DNA from 2 places in the Achromobacter sp. RT286_PF genome. Region 1 is predicted to be linked to the other one. Evidence: riboswitches for the same ligand, from Rfam matches in the RefSeq annotation. Region 1 holds a riboswitch; the other holds the start of a gene.
What was found. Region 1 has a riboswitch for glycine ahead of AC6LJY_RS23570 (D-amino acid dehydrogenase). Riboswitches for the same ligand answer to the same signal wherever they lie in the genome.
Positions count from the first base shown of each region.

Region 1 (7,970 bases):
CCAGCGGCGGCGCGTTTTCCGCCGCGCATCTGGTGCTGCACCTGATCGAAAAATACACCGACCGCGATACCGCCATCTGGTGCGCCAAATACTTCCAGCTGGACTGGAGCCGCCAGAGCCAGCTGCCGTTCGCCGTGTTCATGGGCCAGAAGGCGCATGCCGACGAGGTCGTGCGCGCGGTGCAGAGCTACATCGAACGTTGCTACACCGAAAAGATCACCGTTGAATCCCTGGCCGAGCGCCACGCGATGGGACGGCGCACGCTGGAACGGCGCTTTCGCCAGGCGACGGGCAACAGCATCGTGCAGTACCTGCAACGCGTGCGGGTGGAAGCTGCCAAGAAGCGGCTGGAAACGTCGCGCAAAAGCGTGGCCGAAGTCATGTATGAAGTGGGCTACAACGACACGAAAGCGTTTCGCGACATCTTCAGCAAGCACTGCGGGATGTCGCCCGTCGGGTATCGGGACCGCTATCAATAGGACGTCGAAGAATTCGCTATGGCACTGGCAAAAGTGCTGGCCGAACTCCCCCCGAAAATAAGATTTCTACTACAGCTATTGGCGCGCCACCGGCCTATCCTTGACACGTCGCGGCCTGATCCCAGGCCAGGAGGGCGAGTCAAGATGAGCATCAGCGTGACGCCAGGCGATCCCCGCTACAAGACCTTGAAAAAGGGCTTCAACCTACGCTGGCCCGCGCGGCCCAGCCATGCGGCCACGCGCATCGAACTATGCGAAACCCCGGCCCAGGCGGCGACAGCGCTGGGCCGTATCGTTGCCGAGGGCAAGCGCCCCACGATACGCAGCGGCGGCCATTGCTACGAAGACTTTGTCTCCAACAATCCCGGCGGCGTCATCCTGGACCTCAGCCTGCTGGACCGCGTGCCGTCCTCGGATGGCCTGCTGCGTGTGGCGGCCGGTTCGCAAAACTGGAATGGCGATCAAGACCTCTACAAGCGTCACGGCGTGTCGCTACCCGGCGGGTCGTGCTACTCGGTTGGCGCGGGCGGCCATATCAGCGGCGGCGGGTATGGGCTGCTGTCGCGCCTGCAAGGGCTGGCCTGCGACTGGTTAAGCGCGGTCGATATCCTGACCGTGGACGCCCACGGCAATGTCGTGCCACGCACCGCCAGCGCCACCCAAGATGCCGACCTGTTCCGCGCATGCCGGGGCGGTGGTGGCGGCAATTTCGGCGTGATCACCAGCTATGGTTTTGCCGCCTTGCCCCGCGCCCCGCGCGAAGTGGCCATCGCCACCGTCGCATTCGACTGGGCGGGCATGACGCCCGGGCGCTTTGCGCAGTTGCTGGATATCTACGGCAGCTACTGGAACACGCGCGGCCGCGACGCCGATACCTGGGGCATGTTCTCGCTGCTGAAACTGACGCATCGCTCCGCCGGGCAGATTGTCATGATCGTGCAGTTCTGCAACCCCGACGGCACCTGCCAGGACCTGACCGTGCTGCAAGATTTCCTGGATCGCTTTCGCCCTTGCGCACCGGTGGCCGCGCGCGCCACCACGCCCGGCTTGCCACGTCCGCGCGCGGGCGGCGACCTGCTTTGCAGCGAACCGCATACGGTCATTCGCCATGACTGGCTGGTGGCCACGCAAACGCTTAACGGCTCGGGGCCGAATCAGCGCGGCAAATACAAATCCGCCTACATGAAGCGCAATTTCACGGCGCACGAAGCCGCGCGTATCCATGCCCACCTGACGCGCGACGTCCCCGGCGCCGACCTGCGCCAATCGCTGTTGCAGGTGGATTCGTACGGGGGCGCCGTCAACCAGCCGGATCGCCTGCGCGACACCGCCGTGCACCAGCGGGCGTCGATCATGAAGCTGCAATACCAAACGTACTGGACGCACGCCGACCACGACGCCCTGCACGTACGCTGGATGGCGGATTTCTATCGCGACGTATATGCCGACCCGGCAGCCCGGCCCGACCACGCCGGCACCCCGTTTCCCGGCGACCGCTACGAAGGGTGCTACATCAACTACCCCGACAGCGACATGCTGGCGTACCCCTTCTGGCCACGGTTGTACTACGGCGACGGCGGGCTTTATCCTTTCCTGCAAGAGGTCAAGCGCCGCTACGATCCCAACAACGTTTTTCACCACGCGATGTCGGTGCGCCCGTCATGACGCGCCGCCCGCCTTGCCGGACTTCGCCATGAATTCCCTATCCAGCGCACCCCGCCGATCCTTCATCCAGTTCGCCGGAAGCTTGTCCGCAGCCGGCGCGGCAGGCCCCTGGCTGTCGGCCATGGGCGCCGCCACCGCGCGCGCCGACCCCCGCTACGCCTATGTGGGCACCTATACCCGCGATGCGCCCGGGGGCACGGCCGGCGGGCCGCCATCGCGCGGCATACACGCCTATGCCCTGCGTCCGCAGGGCGGCTGGCATCTGATCCAGGTGATGGAAAGCGACAACCCGTCGTACTTGGCCGTGCACCCCACGCAGCGCTTTCTCTACGCCATCAACGAGATCGATCAATGGGAAGGCCTGGCCCGAGGCACCGCCGAATCCTATGCGATCGACCCGGCTGACGGCAGCCTGCGCTTCCTGAACCGGCAGCCCCTGTCGCTATCCAGCACCGCGCCCGCGTTCCTTGCCGTATCGCCAGACGGCCGCTACCTGGTCACGGCGCAATACGGGGGCGGCACGTACAACGTGTTGCCCATCCAGGCCGACGGCGCGTTGGGTGAAGTGTCGGGCATCGTCAAGGAAACCGGCTCGGGGCCGCGCCCCGAACAGCAATCCGCGCATCCGCACATGGTGCTGTTCGACTCCACCGGCCAGCGCGTCCTGGCCACCGATCTGGGCAGCGATCGCATCAATCTGTTCACGTTCAAGGATGGCAATCTGTCGCTGTCCGAGCGCACGACGCTGCCCGCGGGCGGCGGGCCACGCCATCTTGCGCTGCACCCCGATGGCGCGCTGTTATACGTCTTGAACGAACTTGACGCCTCAATCGCGTGCTTCGGCTACGACGCCCACGCCGGCCGGGTGCTGGCGCAGCGCCACCTGGTCCCCGCCACACCGCCCGGATTCACCGGCGCGGGCAACGCGGCGGCGTTGCTTGTCCACCCGTCCGGCCGCTTCTTGTACGCCTCTACCCGCCGCGTCGACAACGACCACGCGCAAGCCGACAGCATCGCCGTCTTCGCCGTTGCCAAGGATGGCGCATTACGCCGCGTACAAACCTGGGCCGAAGGGCTGCGCTTCCCCCGCGCACTTACCCTGGCGCCAGACGGCGGCAGCCTGTACGCGCTGAACCAAAAGGGCGACTCCATCCTGCGCCTGCGCATCGATGCGGCAACAGGGCAGCTAAGCGACATGGAAGTGGCAGCGCAGACGCCAACACCGGTATGCCTGGTGTTTGCATAGGCGGGGCAACCGCGGGCGATCTTGATAGCCGGCGCAACAGGCCACTTTGAAGCCCCTTTGAAGCCACTCGGGCACCCACTCGGAAACCACTCGGAAACCCCTCGGAAACCCCTCGGGAACCCCTCGGGAACCCCCTCGGGAACCCCTCGGCCAGCCCGCCGTCGAACCTTGCATGACCGTTAATCCTGTATTGCGCTTCCTCTGGCGCCTCGTCATCCTGGGCTTATTTGTCTGGCTTGCTGCGTGGGCGTGGCCCCGCCTGCCCGACGCCGCACGCGCACCGTGGCATATGGCGCGGCTGGCCTGGCAACAAGCCCCGTCATCCTTGCCCGTACCGGTACAGGGCGTGTCCGCCAGACGCTTGACCGACACTTGGGGCGCGGCCCGGTCCGGCGGCCGCCAACACGAAGGCATCGACATCTTTGCCGCGCGCGGCACGCCTGTGCTGTCCACCACGGAAGGCGTGGTCATGCAGGTTGGCACGAACAACCTGGGCGGCCAGGTCGTGTGGGTGCTCGGGCCCGGACGCCAGCGCCATTACTACGCGCACCTGGATGGCTACGCCGATATTGAACGGGGGCAGCTGGTGGCCCCCGGAGACGTGCTGGGCTACGTCGGCAACACCGGCAACGCGCGAGGCACGCCGCCGCATTTGCATTACGGCATCTACGACGGCGGCGCGATCAACCCCTATACGCTGTTGGTGACGCCGGCAACGCCGCCCTGACGCTTTGCGCAAGCACCTGCGCCGTCGCGGCTGACAACGTCCACCCCAGGTGTCCGTGCCCCGTGTTGTAGAACACGCCCGGGCGTTTGCCCGGCCCCACGCGCGGCATCATGTTGGGGGTCATGGGGCGCAGGCCGCACCACGGCACGACGCGCGTGGTGTTGATGTTGGGGAAGTGTTTACGCGTCCAGTCGATCAGCGGCTGCACGCGTTCGGCACGAATGTCCATGTTGAAGCCGTTGAATTCCGCCGTACCCGCCACGCGAAAGCGGTCGCCCAGGCGGCTGGTGACGATCTTCGCGGCTTCGTCCAGCAGGCTGACGCGGGGCGCGGCGCCCTGGCTGTCGGCGTCGTCCAGGTGCACGCTGATCGAATAGCCCTTGACCGGATAGATGTTGATGGAATCTCCCAGCAGGCGGGCGAACTTTCTGCTGGCCGCGCCCGCGCATACGACGATGGCGTCCGCTTCGTGCCGTTCGCGCTGGGTGCCGCCGTCGCGGCGGATGTCCAGCACGTAAGGGCGGTCGTGGCGTTGGATGTTGTCGATGTCGGCATCGTGCACGAACGTGACGCCACGGCGTTCGCATGCCTGGGCCAGACCGCGCGTGAACTTGTGGATGTCGCCGGTGGCGTCCGATGGTGTGTAGAAACCGCCGTGGCATCCGGTTTGCATGGCGGGTTCGATGGCGCGCGCTTCGTCGGCGGTGACTGCGTAGCGGTCCAGGCCGCCGGCTTGCAGCAGCGCGTTGGAGCGATGCGCGGCCTTGAAGCTGTTGGCGTCGTGGTAGATGTGCAGGATGCCCCGGCGCTCCAGGTCGAAGTCGATGCCTTCCGCCTCGGCCATGTCGAACAGATGCCGGCGCGCTTCGATGGCCATGCGCGTGGTGGCGATGGTGTTGTCGCGGTAGTTGGGAATTTGCGCCATGAACTGCGCCAGCCACGAATACTTGTGCCAGCTGAAGCGGGGGTTCAGCAACAGCGGCGCGTTTTTGCGCAGCATCCAGCGTAGCCCTTTGATGATCGTGGCCGTGCTGTTCCAGACTTCGGCGTTGCTGGCGGATAGCTGGCCGCCGTTGGCATAGGACGTTTCCATGGCGGGATAGCGTTGGCGGTCGTAGACGGTGACCGCGTATCCCAGGTTCGACAGGGCATAGGCGGACGTGACGCCGGTGATACCGGCGCCAATGATGGCGATGCGGGGCATGGTGGCTCCAGACAGGGTGGCCGCGACCAATGTGGACGCGGCACCCCATCTGTCTTTGGTACCTGAGAGTTTCACCCGCGCGGGCGGCGGGTTCCCCTTCGGTGGGCGCGCACGGCGCCTCTCTCCAGATTGTCTATACGCGCGCAGTCCTGTTGCCTGAGAGTTTCCGGGGCGGTTGCTCCGTCGGCGCCGGCCGCCAGGGCCGGTCTCTTCTGCGCGGTTTTGAATCGACGGGGTAGAGAATAGCTAAGTTCATGTCGCATTTGCTTCAGGGTTAGTACTATGTCGCGTGCGCCGTTGGGCCGGCGTGAACCGAATAGGACGATAGGAATGAGTTTTCGCGCCGCGCGACGCACTGTTTTGCAAACGCTGGCCGTGATGGCCAGCGGCGCCCTGGTTTCGTTGGCGTCGGCCGAGCCGGTGGCCCCCGGCGCCGGCATCGACGACGCCGTGCATGCGGTAATGCGCGAGTACGACGTGGCGGGCCTGGCCATCGCCGTCACGCGCGAAGGGCGGCATGAATTTCGCAGCTATGGCGTGGCCTCGCTGCAAACGCACGCGCCCGTCAGCCGCGACACGCTGTTTGAGCTGGGCTCGATCAGCAAGACCTTTACCGCGACGCTGGCGACCTACGCCCAGGCGCTGGGCAAGCTGTCGCTGACCGACAGCCCGGCGCGCTTCGTGCCTGCCTTGCAAGGCACGGAATTTGGCAAGCTGACCCTGATCCACCTGGGCACGCACACGGGCGGCGGCTTCCCGCTGCAAGTGCCGGACACGGTGCGCGACGATGCCCAACTGATGGCCTACCTGTCGGCGTGGACGCCGCGCTACGCACCGGGCACCTACCGCACGTATGCCAACCCCAGCATTGGCATGCTGGGCGTGGTGGCGGCCAAGAGCCTGGGCCAGCCCTATGCGCAGGCCATGGAGAAGACGCTGTTGCCCAAACTGGGCCTGACCAACACCTATATCCACGTGCCCGCCGCCAAGATGGGCGACTACGCGCAGGGCTACAACAAACAGAACGCGCCGGTGCGTGTGAACCCGGGCGTGCTGGCCGACGAAGCCTACGGCGTCAAGACCAGCGCCAGCGACCTGATCCGCTTCGTGGACGCGAACATGGGCGTGGCGTCAGCGCCCGCGGAATTCGGCGCCAAGGCCGCCCGCGATGCGAAGGTCGCCAAGGCCGTCGTCAACGACGCCGTGCTATCCAAGGCCTTGGCCGATACGCATGTGGGCTACTACGACGTGGGTGGAATGACGCAGGACCTGGCCTGGGAACAACTGGCGTATCCGGTGACGCTCAAGGCGCTGTTGGCGGCCAATGCCGGCACGTTGAACAGCCAGAGCCACCCGGCCAAGGCCCTGACCCCGCCGCAGCCCCCGCGTGCCGATGTGTGGATCAACAAGACGGGTTCCACCAACGGCTTTGGCGCCTACGTGGCGTTTGTGCCGGCCAGGAAAATCGGCGTGGTGATCCTGGCGAATCGGAACATTCCGAACGACGCCCGCGTGCGGCTGGCGTATCGCATTCTTGAAGGGGAAACGGCGGCGGAAGCAAGAACGGATACGGGAACGGGAACGGATTCGGGATCGGCCCCGGAAACGCAATCCGAAGCCCGCGCGCAAGCGAACTGAAACAGGCAGAAGACAGTGGCAGGCGGAAGGCCGTCGCCGGCCCCTGTCAGCCGTCAAGCTTCCGTGCCCGCCGCCGTGTGGGCTCCATCAAAACGCGGCAATAGCCCCATGACCTCCAGCCTTTTGCACAGCTGTCCCAGGCGCTGCATCTTGTAGGCGTCCACATCCAGGTCGGCGTAGTCGTAGAAGCCCTTGCCATCGCGCAAGCCGTTGCGGCCTTGCTCCATGTTTTTGGCGATGACGTCGGGCGATGCAAAGCGTGGGCCGATCTGGGCTTCAAGGTAGCGCGATGCGTAGTACAGGATGTCGCCGCCGCCCCAGTCGATGAACTCCAACAGGCCCAGCACCGAAAACCGCAAGCCGAATCCCAGGCGCACGGCGGTGTCGATATCTTCGGCGCTGGCCACGCCTTCCTCGACCATGCGCGCGGCCTCGTTCATGGCCAGGGCCTGGATGCGTGGCACGATGTAGCCCGCCGTGGGCGCGCATTGCACGGGCGTCTTGCCGGTTTGGCGCAGCACGGCCAGCAACGCTTGCAGGGCGGCGTCGGCGGTGCGCGGCCCGGCGCTGACTTCGACTAGCGGAATCAGATAGGCGGGGTTGAGCCAGTGCGCGTTCAAAAAACGCTCGGGGCCTGGCATCAATTCGGCCAGCTCGGTCACCAGGAACGTGGACGTGGTTGACGCAATCACGGTGTCCGGCGCGCACACGCGGCCCAGCCAGGCGAAGGTGTCGCGCTTGGCGTCCAGGCGTTCCGGCACGGCTTCGAAGATGATGCGCGCGCGTTGCAGGTCGGCCACGGCGTCGTCGCGGCCGCACAGGCGCACGCGCTGCATGGCGGTGTCGGCCTGCTGGTCATCCAGCAGGCCAAGCCGGCTTAGCGTGCCCAATTCGCGCCGCAGGTTCGCCAGCACGCGCGCGTGGTGATCGGCTTGTTCCGCCTGAGTCCTGGGCTTGATGTCGACCAGTGTCACGGCGCGTCCCGCGTGGATGTACGACAGCGTGATGCCT
Region 1 covers NZ_JCBAMR010000040.1:21,444-29,413, reverse strand. Annotated here, with positions in the region: gene AC6LJY_RS23590 (GlxA family transcriptional regulator) at 1-479, shown strand, start outside; gene AC6LJY_RS23585 (FAD-binding protein) at 624-2,144, shown strand; gene AC6LJY_RS23580 (lactonase family protein) at 2,173-3,390, shown strand; gene AC6LJY_RS23575 (peptidoglycan DD-metalloendopeptidase family protein) at 3,563-4,117, shown strand; gene AC6LJY_RS23570 (D-amino acid dehydrogenase) at 4,074-5,321, opposite strand; glycine riboswitch at 5,361-5,455, opposite strand; glycine riboswitch at 5,456-5,546, opposite strand; partial or broken gene ampC (class C beta-lactamase) at 5,700-6,860, shown strand; gene AC6LJY_RS23560 (3-hydroxybutyryl-CoA dehydrogenase) at 7,013-7,970, opposite strand, start outside.

Region 2 (7,970 bases), on a different contig from region 1:
TGCAGCGGTGGCCGGGCAGCGCGGCTTGCGCGTGGTGCTGGTCGACCATGCCGAGCGCCTGGCCGAAAAAATCCGCATCTCCGGCGGTGGCCGCTGCAACTTCACCAACATCGGGACCGGGCCCGCCAATTTTCTGTCCGAAAACCCGCATTTCTGCCGCTCGGCACTGTCGGCTTACACGCCGCAGGATTTTCTGGCGCTGATGAAGCGCCACCATATCGCCTGGCACGAGAAACACCGTGGCCAGCTGTTCTGCAACGATTCCAGCGAATCCATCATCAACATGCTGCGCGCCGAGTGCGACGCGGGCGATGTGCAATGGCGCATGGGCTGTTCGGTGGCCGATATCGGCCATGGCGAGCAGGGCTTCGAACTGCGCACCAGCCAGGGCGTGATCCGCGCGGCCAAGCTGGTCGTGGCCACGGGCGGCATGGCGATCCCGCAGCTGGGCGCCACCGACTTCGGCCTGAAGATCGCGCGCCAATTCGGCCTGAAAGTCGTCGAGCCGCGACCCGCGTTGGTACCGCTGACCTTTGACTCCGCACAATGGCAGCCGCTGTCCGAACTGTCGGGCGTGGCGCTGGAAGTGGGCCTGCAGACGGGGCAGGGCAAGGCGCGGGGTGAATTCCTGGAAGACCTGCTGTTTACCCATCGCGGCCTGTCCGGCCCGGGCATCCTGCAAATTTCCAGCTACTGGAAGCCGGGCGAACCCATCGTGATCGACCTGGCACCGGGCCGCGACCTGGCCGAAGAATTGCTGGCGTCCAAGTCGGGCAACCGGCAGCAGCTGCATACCGTGCTGGCGGGCCTGTGGCCCAAGCGCCTGGCCGATCGCTGGCTGCATCTGGCAGAGCAGGGCGGCAAGCCCGGCCTGGCCGCGATGCGCCTGGCCGACGCGCCCGACAAAACGCTGCGCGCGCTGGCTCAAGACATCCACCAATGGACGCTGGTGCCCAGCGGCACCGCCGGCTACAAGAAAGCCGAAGTGATGCGCGGCGGCGTCGACACGCGCGGCCTGGACCAGAAATCCATGCAAGCCAAAACCACGCCTGGGCTCTACTTCATCGGCGAAGCCGTGGATGTGACCGGCTGGCTGGGCGGCTACAACTTCCAATGGGCCTGGGCCTCCGGCGTGGCCTGCGGCAAGGCGCTGTAAGGGCGCTGTTTTCAAGGTCGTGATGACGCGATGATCGCGCAGTAATTGCGCAACGCCACATCATCATTGTTTTATCAAATAAAAATACATATCATTTGTGTTTCCTGTCTTGGCTGTCGCCGGCCGTTCTTTGGCCCTCGGCCCCGACCTTCGATCATCGACTGTCGCCGTTCCCTTGGAACAGGCGAGTCCCACGGAGACACCCATGCCCTACACCCTTCCGACGCTGCCCTACGCCTACGACGCCCTGGAGCCTCACATCGACGCCATGACGATGGAGATTCACTACAGCAAGCATCATCAAACCTATGTCACCAGCCTGAACGCGGCGCTGGATGGCGCCGGCATCAGCACGGAAGAACCCGTTGAAGCCCTGGTCGCGCGGCTGGACCAATTGCCGGAAGCCATACGCGGCGCGGTGCGCAACCATGGCGGCGGCCACGCCAACCACAGCTTGTTCTGGTCCGTGATGTCGCCCCAGGGCGGTGGTGAACCCGATGGCGCGCTGGCCGCCGCTATCGAATCCGAACTGGGTGGCCTGGCCGCCTTCCGCGAGGCCTTCACCAAAGCGGCCCTGACCCGCTTTGGCAGCGGCTGGGCCTGGCTCTCGGTCACGCCGGCCGGCAAGCTGGTGGTGGAAAGCAGCGCTAATCAGGACAGCCCTCTGATGCACGGCAATACGCCGATCCTGGGCCTGGACGTCTGGGAACACGCCTATTACCTCAAGTACCAAAACCGTCGCCCTGAATACATTGGCGCCTTCTACAATGTCGTGAATTGGCCCGAGGTGGCGCGCCGTTATGCGGCCGCAAAGGGTTAAGCCCGCTTTGTGATGGAGGCATCGGCCCCATGAACACATTCAGCCGTCACCGCGTGCGTCCCGCGGCCACCAGCATCAGCGTCTGGACCCTGGCCGTGCTGGTGTCCTGCCTGGCGATGCACCAGCTGTGGGCCTACCTGGACGTGCGCGCGGCGCACGTGGCCGACGCCCTGCTGGGCGGGCTGGTAGCGGCCGGCGCCACCGCGCTGGGCACCGTGCCCATCCTGTTCGCCCGCACCATCCCGCAAAAGGTCCAGGACAGCATGTTCGGGTTCGGCGCGGGCGTCATGCTGGCGGCCAGCGCGTTTTCCCTGGTGGTGCCGGGCATTGCGGCGGCCGAAAGCCAGGGCATGGGCCGCTGGGGCGCGGGCCTGACGGTGGGGGCGGCCATTCTGCTGGGCGCGGCGGTGCTGCTCATCATGGACCGCACGCTGCCGCACGAACATTTCATCAAGGGCCGCGAAGGCATCGAGGCGCGCCGCATGCGACGCGCCTGGTTGTTCGTTATCGCCATCACGCTGCACAACCTGCCCGAAGGCCTGGCCATCGGCGTGGGTTACGCGGGGGGCGATCCGGTGGCGGGCACCGCGTTGGCCACGGGCATTGCGATCCAGGACATTCCCGAAGGGATGGTTGTCGCGGTGGCGCTGTTGGCCGCCGGCTATAAGCGGGCCTTCGCCGTGGCGCTAGGCATGTTGTCGGGGCTGGTCGAACCGTTGGGCGCGGTGCTGGGCGCCGCCATCGTCGGCTGGTCCGTCTTGCTGCTGCCCTGGGGGCTGGGCTTTGCGGCGGGCGCCATGCTGTTTGTCATCAGCCACGAGATCATTCCCGAATCGCACCGCAAGGGGCACGAGGTCTACGCCACGTGCGGGCTGATGCTGGGCTTTGTGCTGATGATGTTGCTGGACACGGCGCTGGGCTAGCCCGGGGGTTGGTGTCCGGTTTGGCGTGGTCCACGGCAGCGGTTTGTGGCCGGGCCGCGCCAGGAAATCGCGCTTTTCCAGGCCTGGTTTTCGTTGTATGCTTGGCGCCGCTGTCACGCATGTTTGCGGGAGAGAGCGCCCCTTTCACCAGGGTCGCCGCCGAAGGCGCAATTCGCCCAGAATCGCTCAGGTAACCGATACCGCACATGCTTGCCCCGTCCCGGTTTTTACCGTGTGGATGCGGCAAAACAGTACTCTGGAGAGACCTGGCGCCGCCCCGAATTCGGGACACAGCGAGCAGCCCAGGCGCCGAAGGTGCAAACCCGCCCAGCGCGGGGCAACTCTCAGGCAAAAGGACAGAGGGGCGGAAGATTCAGCCGATGCCGTGCGGGCGCAATCCGCTTGTCACGACCGGCATTCCGTAACCCTGGCAAGCCATTGCCGTCCCGGAGTTTCCGCGCATGTCCGCAACCCTCAAACGCACCCCGCTGGCCGACGAACACATCGCCTCCGGCGCCCGAATGGTCGATTTCGGCGGCTGGGACATGCCCTTGGCCTACGGCTCGCAGCTTGAGGAACACCACGCGGTGCGCCAGGACGCCGGCATGTTCGACGTGTCGCACATGCTGAACGTGGATGTGGCCGGCCCCGATGCCTACGCCTTCCTGCAACGCCTGGTCGCCAACGACGTCGCCAAGCTGACCGTGCCCGGCAAGGCGCTGTATTCGTGCATGCTGAACCCGCAGGGCGGCGTCATCGACGACCTGATCATCTATTTCTTTGCCGCTGACGAATGGCGCGTGGTCGTTAACGCCGGCACCGCCGACAAAGACGTGGCCTGGATGCAGCGTGTGAAGCAGGCCGGCAGTTTCGACGTTGCCATCACCCCGCGCCGCGATCTGGCCATGGTGGCCGTGCAGGGCCCGAACGCCCGCGCCAAGGTCTGGGCCGCGCGCCCGGCCTGGCAAGCCGCCTCCGAAGCACTGACCCCCTTCGTTGCCGCCCGCGTGGGCGACGACACGCTCGTCGCCCGCACCGGCTACACCGGCGAAGACGGCTTTGAAATCGTCCTGCCTGCGTCCGACGTCGTGCAACTGTGGCGCGACCTTGCTGCCCAGGGCGTGCGCCCGGCGGGCCTGGGCGCGCGCGACACGCTGCGCCTGGAAGCCGGCATGAACCTGTATGGCCAGGACATGGACGAGCTGACCCAGCCCGACCAGGCCGGCCTGACCTGGACCGTGTCGCTCAAGAATGCCGAGCGCCGCTTCATCGGCCGCGACGCGCTGGAACAATTCGCCACCCCCGCCGCCTTTGTCGGCCTGAAGCTGCAAGAGCGCGGCGTGATGCGCGCCCACATGGCCGTGCGCTGCGCGCAAGGCACGGGCGAACTCACCAGCGGCACCATGTCGCCCACGCTGGGCGTGTCGATCGGCTTTGCCCGCCTGCCGCAAGGCGTGCGTCCGGGCGACACGGTCGAAGTCGACATCCGCGGCAAATGGGTGCCCGCCCTGGTCTGCAAGCTGCCCTTCGTGCGTAACGGCAAAGCCGTCGAACACTCGTAAACTCGAAGCTTCGCGCGAACGGCCGCTGCCAGTTGACGCACACGCCGCTCGCACGAGGCGCGCAACACCATTCATCTACCCGTATTCCCTAGAGGATTTCCCATGAGCCTGCCCACCGATCGCAAGTACACCCAGTCCCACGAATGGGTCAAAGCTGAAGGCGACGTGTTCGTCGTCGGCATCACCGATACCGCCCAGGACCAATTGGGCGACCTGGTTTTCGTTGGCGACGTCAAGGTTGGCGCCAAGCTGAACGCGGGCGAAACCGCCGGCGTGGTTGAGTCGGTCAAGGCCGCCTCGGACATCTACGCACCCGTCAACGGTGAAATCGTCGCCTTCAACGACGAGCTGGAAAACAACCCCAGCCTGATCAACGAATCGGCCTTCACCACCTGGATCTTCAAGATCAAGCCGGTCAACGCGGCCGATGCCGACAAGCTGCTGGACGCCGCCGGCTACGAAGCCGTCGCCAACGGCTAAGAAGCCGGTTCGAGCCGGGCGCGCCGACCTCTTGGCGCGCCGGCCTGATGCACCACCACCCGAGAGTTCCCATGTCGCGCGCCCTAGACACCCATACCGACTTCATCCCCCGCCACATCGGCCCGTCCGACGCCGACCAGGCCGCCATGCTCCAAGTGATTGGCAGCGCCAGCCTGGACGCCCTGATCGACGAAGTCGTTCCCGCCAAGATCCGCAGCCAGGCCCCGCTGGCGCTGCCGCCCTCGCGCAGCGAAACCGACGTGCTGGCCGAACTGAAGCAGATCGCGGGCCGCAACAAGGTCTTTCGCAACTACATCGGCCAGGGTTACTACGGCACGCAGACGCCAAACGTCGTGCTGCGCAACATTCTTGAGAACCCCGCCTGGTACACGGCCTACACGCCGTATCAGCCGGAGATCTCGCAAGGGCGTCTTGAAGCCCTGCTGAACTACCAGACCATGGTCGCCGACCTGACCGGGCTGGACATCTCCAACGCCTCGCTGCTGGACGAAAGCACGGCCGCCGCCGAAGCCATGACGCTGGCCCGCCGTGGCGCCAAGTCGCAAAGCCCGGTGTTCTTCATTTCGCGCCACGTGCATCCGCAGACCATCGAAGTCGTGCGCACGCGCGCCGAAGGCCTGGGGCTGGAAATCACCGTGGGCGACGAAGCGCAGGGCCTGCCGGAATGCTTCGGCGTGCTGCTGCAATACCCGCACAGCACCGGCTCGGTGTCCGACTACCGCAAGCTGGCAGAAGCCGCCCACGCGCAAGGCGCCGTGGTTGCCTGCGCCACCGACCTGCTGGCGCTGGCCCTGTTGGCCGCCCCGGGCGAGTGGGGCGCGGACATCGCCATCGGATCGGCGCAACGCTTTGGCGTGCCGTTCGGTTTTGGCGGCCCGCACGCCGGCTTCATGGCCTGCAAGGATTCCTTCAAGCGCAACATGGCCGGCCGCCTGGTCGGCGTGTCGAAAGACGCACAAGGCAACCCGGCAATGCGCCTGGCGCTGCAAACGCGCGAACAGCACATCCGCCGCGAGAAGGCCACGTCCAACATTTGCACCGCGCAGGTGCTGCTGGCCGTGATGGCCGGCATGTACGCCGTGTGGCATGGCCCCGAAGGCATCCGCCGCATTGCCCAGCGCGTGCAGCGCAGCACCGCCATCTTGCGCGCTGAACTCATCAAGCTGGGCGTGAAGGTCGTGAACGACACGTTCTTCGACACGCTGCTGCTGGAAACGGGCGCGGCCACCCCGGCCATCGTGACGGCCGCCGAGTGCGAGCACATCAACCTGCGCCGCGTCGACGGCGCGCGCCTGGCCGTGTCGCTGGACGAAACCGTCACCGTCGCCGACCTGCAAGCGCTGGTCAACGTGTTTGCCGCCGGCCTGGAACGCGATGATGTCGAACTGGACATCGACGCGCTGGACGCGGCCGCCGCCGGCGGCATTCCCGCATCGGTCGCGCGCGAAAGCGCCATCCTCAAGCACCCCGTCTTCTCCAGTGTGCAATCCGAAACCGACATGCTGCGCTACCTGCGCAAGCTGGCCGACAAGGACCTGGCGCTGGACCGCACGATGATCCCGCTGGGTTCGTGCACCATGAAGCTGAACGCCACGGCCGAGATGATCCCCATCACCTGGCCCGAATTCGCGCTGATCCACCCGTTTGCCCCCGCCTCGCAAAGCCAGGGCTACAACGAACTGATCGACCGCCTGTCCGCCGCGCTGTGCGAAATCACCGGCTACGACAACATCAGCCTGCAACCGAACTCGGGCGCGCAGGGCGAATACGCCGGCCTGCTGGCCATTCGCGGCTACCACCAGGCCAACGGCCAACATCAGCGCAACGTCTGCCTGATCCCGGCCTCGGCCCACGGCACCAACCCCGCGTCGGCGCAGTTGGCCGGCATGGACGTGGTGGTGGTGGCGTCCGATTCCAACGGCAACGTCGATCTTTCCGACCTGCGCGCCAAGATCAAGCAGGTCGGCGACAAGCTGGCCGCGCTGATGATCACCTACCCGTCCACACACGGCGTGTTCGAGGAAGCCGTCACTGAAATTTGCGACATGGTCCACCAGGCCGGCGGCCAGGTGTACCTGGACGGCGCCAACATGAACGCCATGGTCGGCGTGGCCCAGCCGGGCAAGTTCGGCTCCGACGTATCGCACCTGAACCTGCACAAGACGTTCTGCATTCCGCACGGCGGCGGCGGCCCCGGCGTGGGTCCCGTAGCGGTGCGCGCGCACCTGGCGCCGTACCTGCCGGGCGTGGTGAACGAACAGGGCAAGCTGCCCGGCGAAGCCAAGGTCGGCCCGGTGTCGGCCGCGCCGTTCGGTTCGGCCGGCATCCTGCCGATTCCGTTCGTGTACATCGCGCTGATGGGTGCCGACGGCCTGCGCCGCGCCACCGAAGTGGCCATCCTGAACGCCAACTACATTGCCACCCGCCTGCGCGACCACTATCCGGTGCTGTACGCGGGCCGCAATGGCCGCGTGGCGCACGAGTGCATTCTGGACGTGCGCCCGTTGAAGGAAACCAGCGGCATCAGCGCCGAGGACATCGCCAAGCGCCTGATGGACTACGGTTTCCACGCGCCCACCATGAGCTTCCCGGTGGCCGGCACGCTGATGGTCGAGCCCACGGAATCCGAAGGTGTGGCCGAGCTTGACCGCTTCATCGACGCGATGATCTCCATCCGCGAGGAAATCGCCCAGGTCGAGCGCGGCGAACGCGATCGCGAGGACAACGTCCTGAAGAACGCGCCGCACACCGCGCAGATGCTGTTGGCCGAAGAATGGCTGCACGACTACCCGCGCCAGCAGGCCGCCTACCCGGTGGCGTCGCTGCGCGAGGCCAAGTACTGGCCGCCCGTGGCCCGTGTGGACAACGCCTACGGCGACCGCAACCTGGTCTGCGCGTGCTTGCCGATCGAAGCCTACGCGTAGGGCATTACGCGTAGCGGCGATAAAAAAGCCTCCATCTTGCGATGGAGGCTTTTTGTTGGGCGCTTGCCCGTATCGGTATCGGCC
Region 2 covers NZ_JCBAMR010000007.1:144,842-152,811, forward strand. Annotated here, with positions in the region: gene AC6LJY_RS08860 (BaiN/RdsA family NAD(P)/FAD-dependent oxidoreductase) at 1-1,156, shown strand, start outside; gene AC6LJY_RS08865 (superoxide dismutase) at 1,362-1,976, shown strand; gene AC6LJY_RS08870 (ZIP family metal transporter) at 2,006-2,899, shown strand; glycine riboswitch at 3,016-3,112, shown strand; glycine riboswitch at 3,146-3,269, shown strand; gene gcvT (glycine cleavage system aminomethyltransferase GcvT) at 3,361-4,461, shown strand; gene gcvH (glycine cleavage system protein GcvH) at 4,564-4,941, shown strand; gene gcvP (aminomethyl-transferring glycine dehydrogenase) at 5,013-7,886, shown strand.
Region 2: linked by a shared signal. The riboswitch ahead of gcvT (glycine cleavage system aminomethyltransferase GcvT) and the one ahead of AC6LJY_RS23570 (D-amino acid dehydrogenase) in region 1 are both predicted to bind glycine.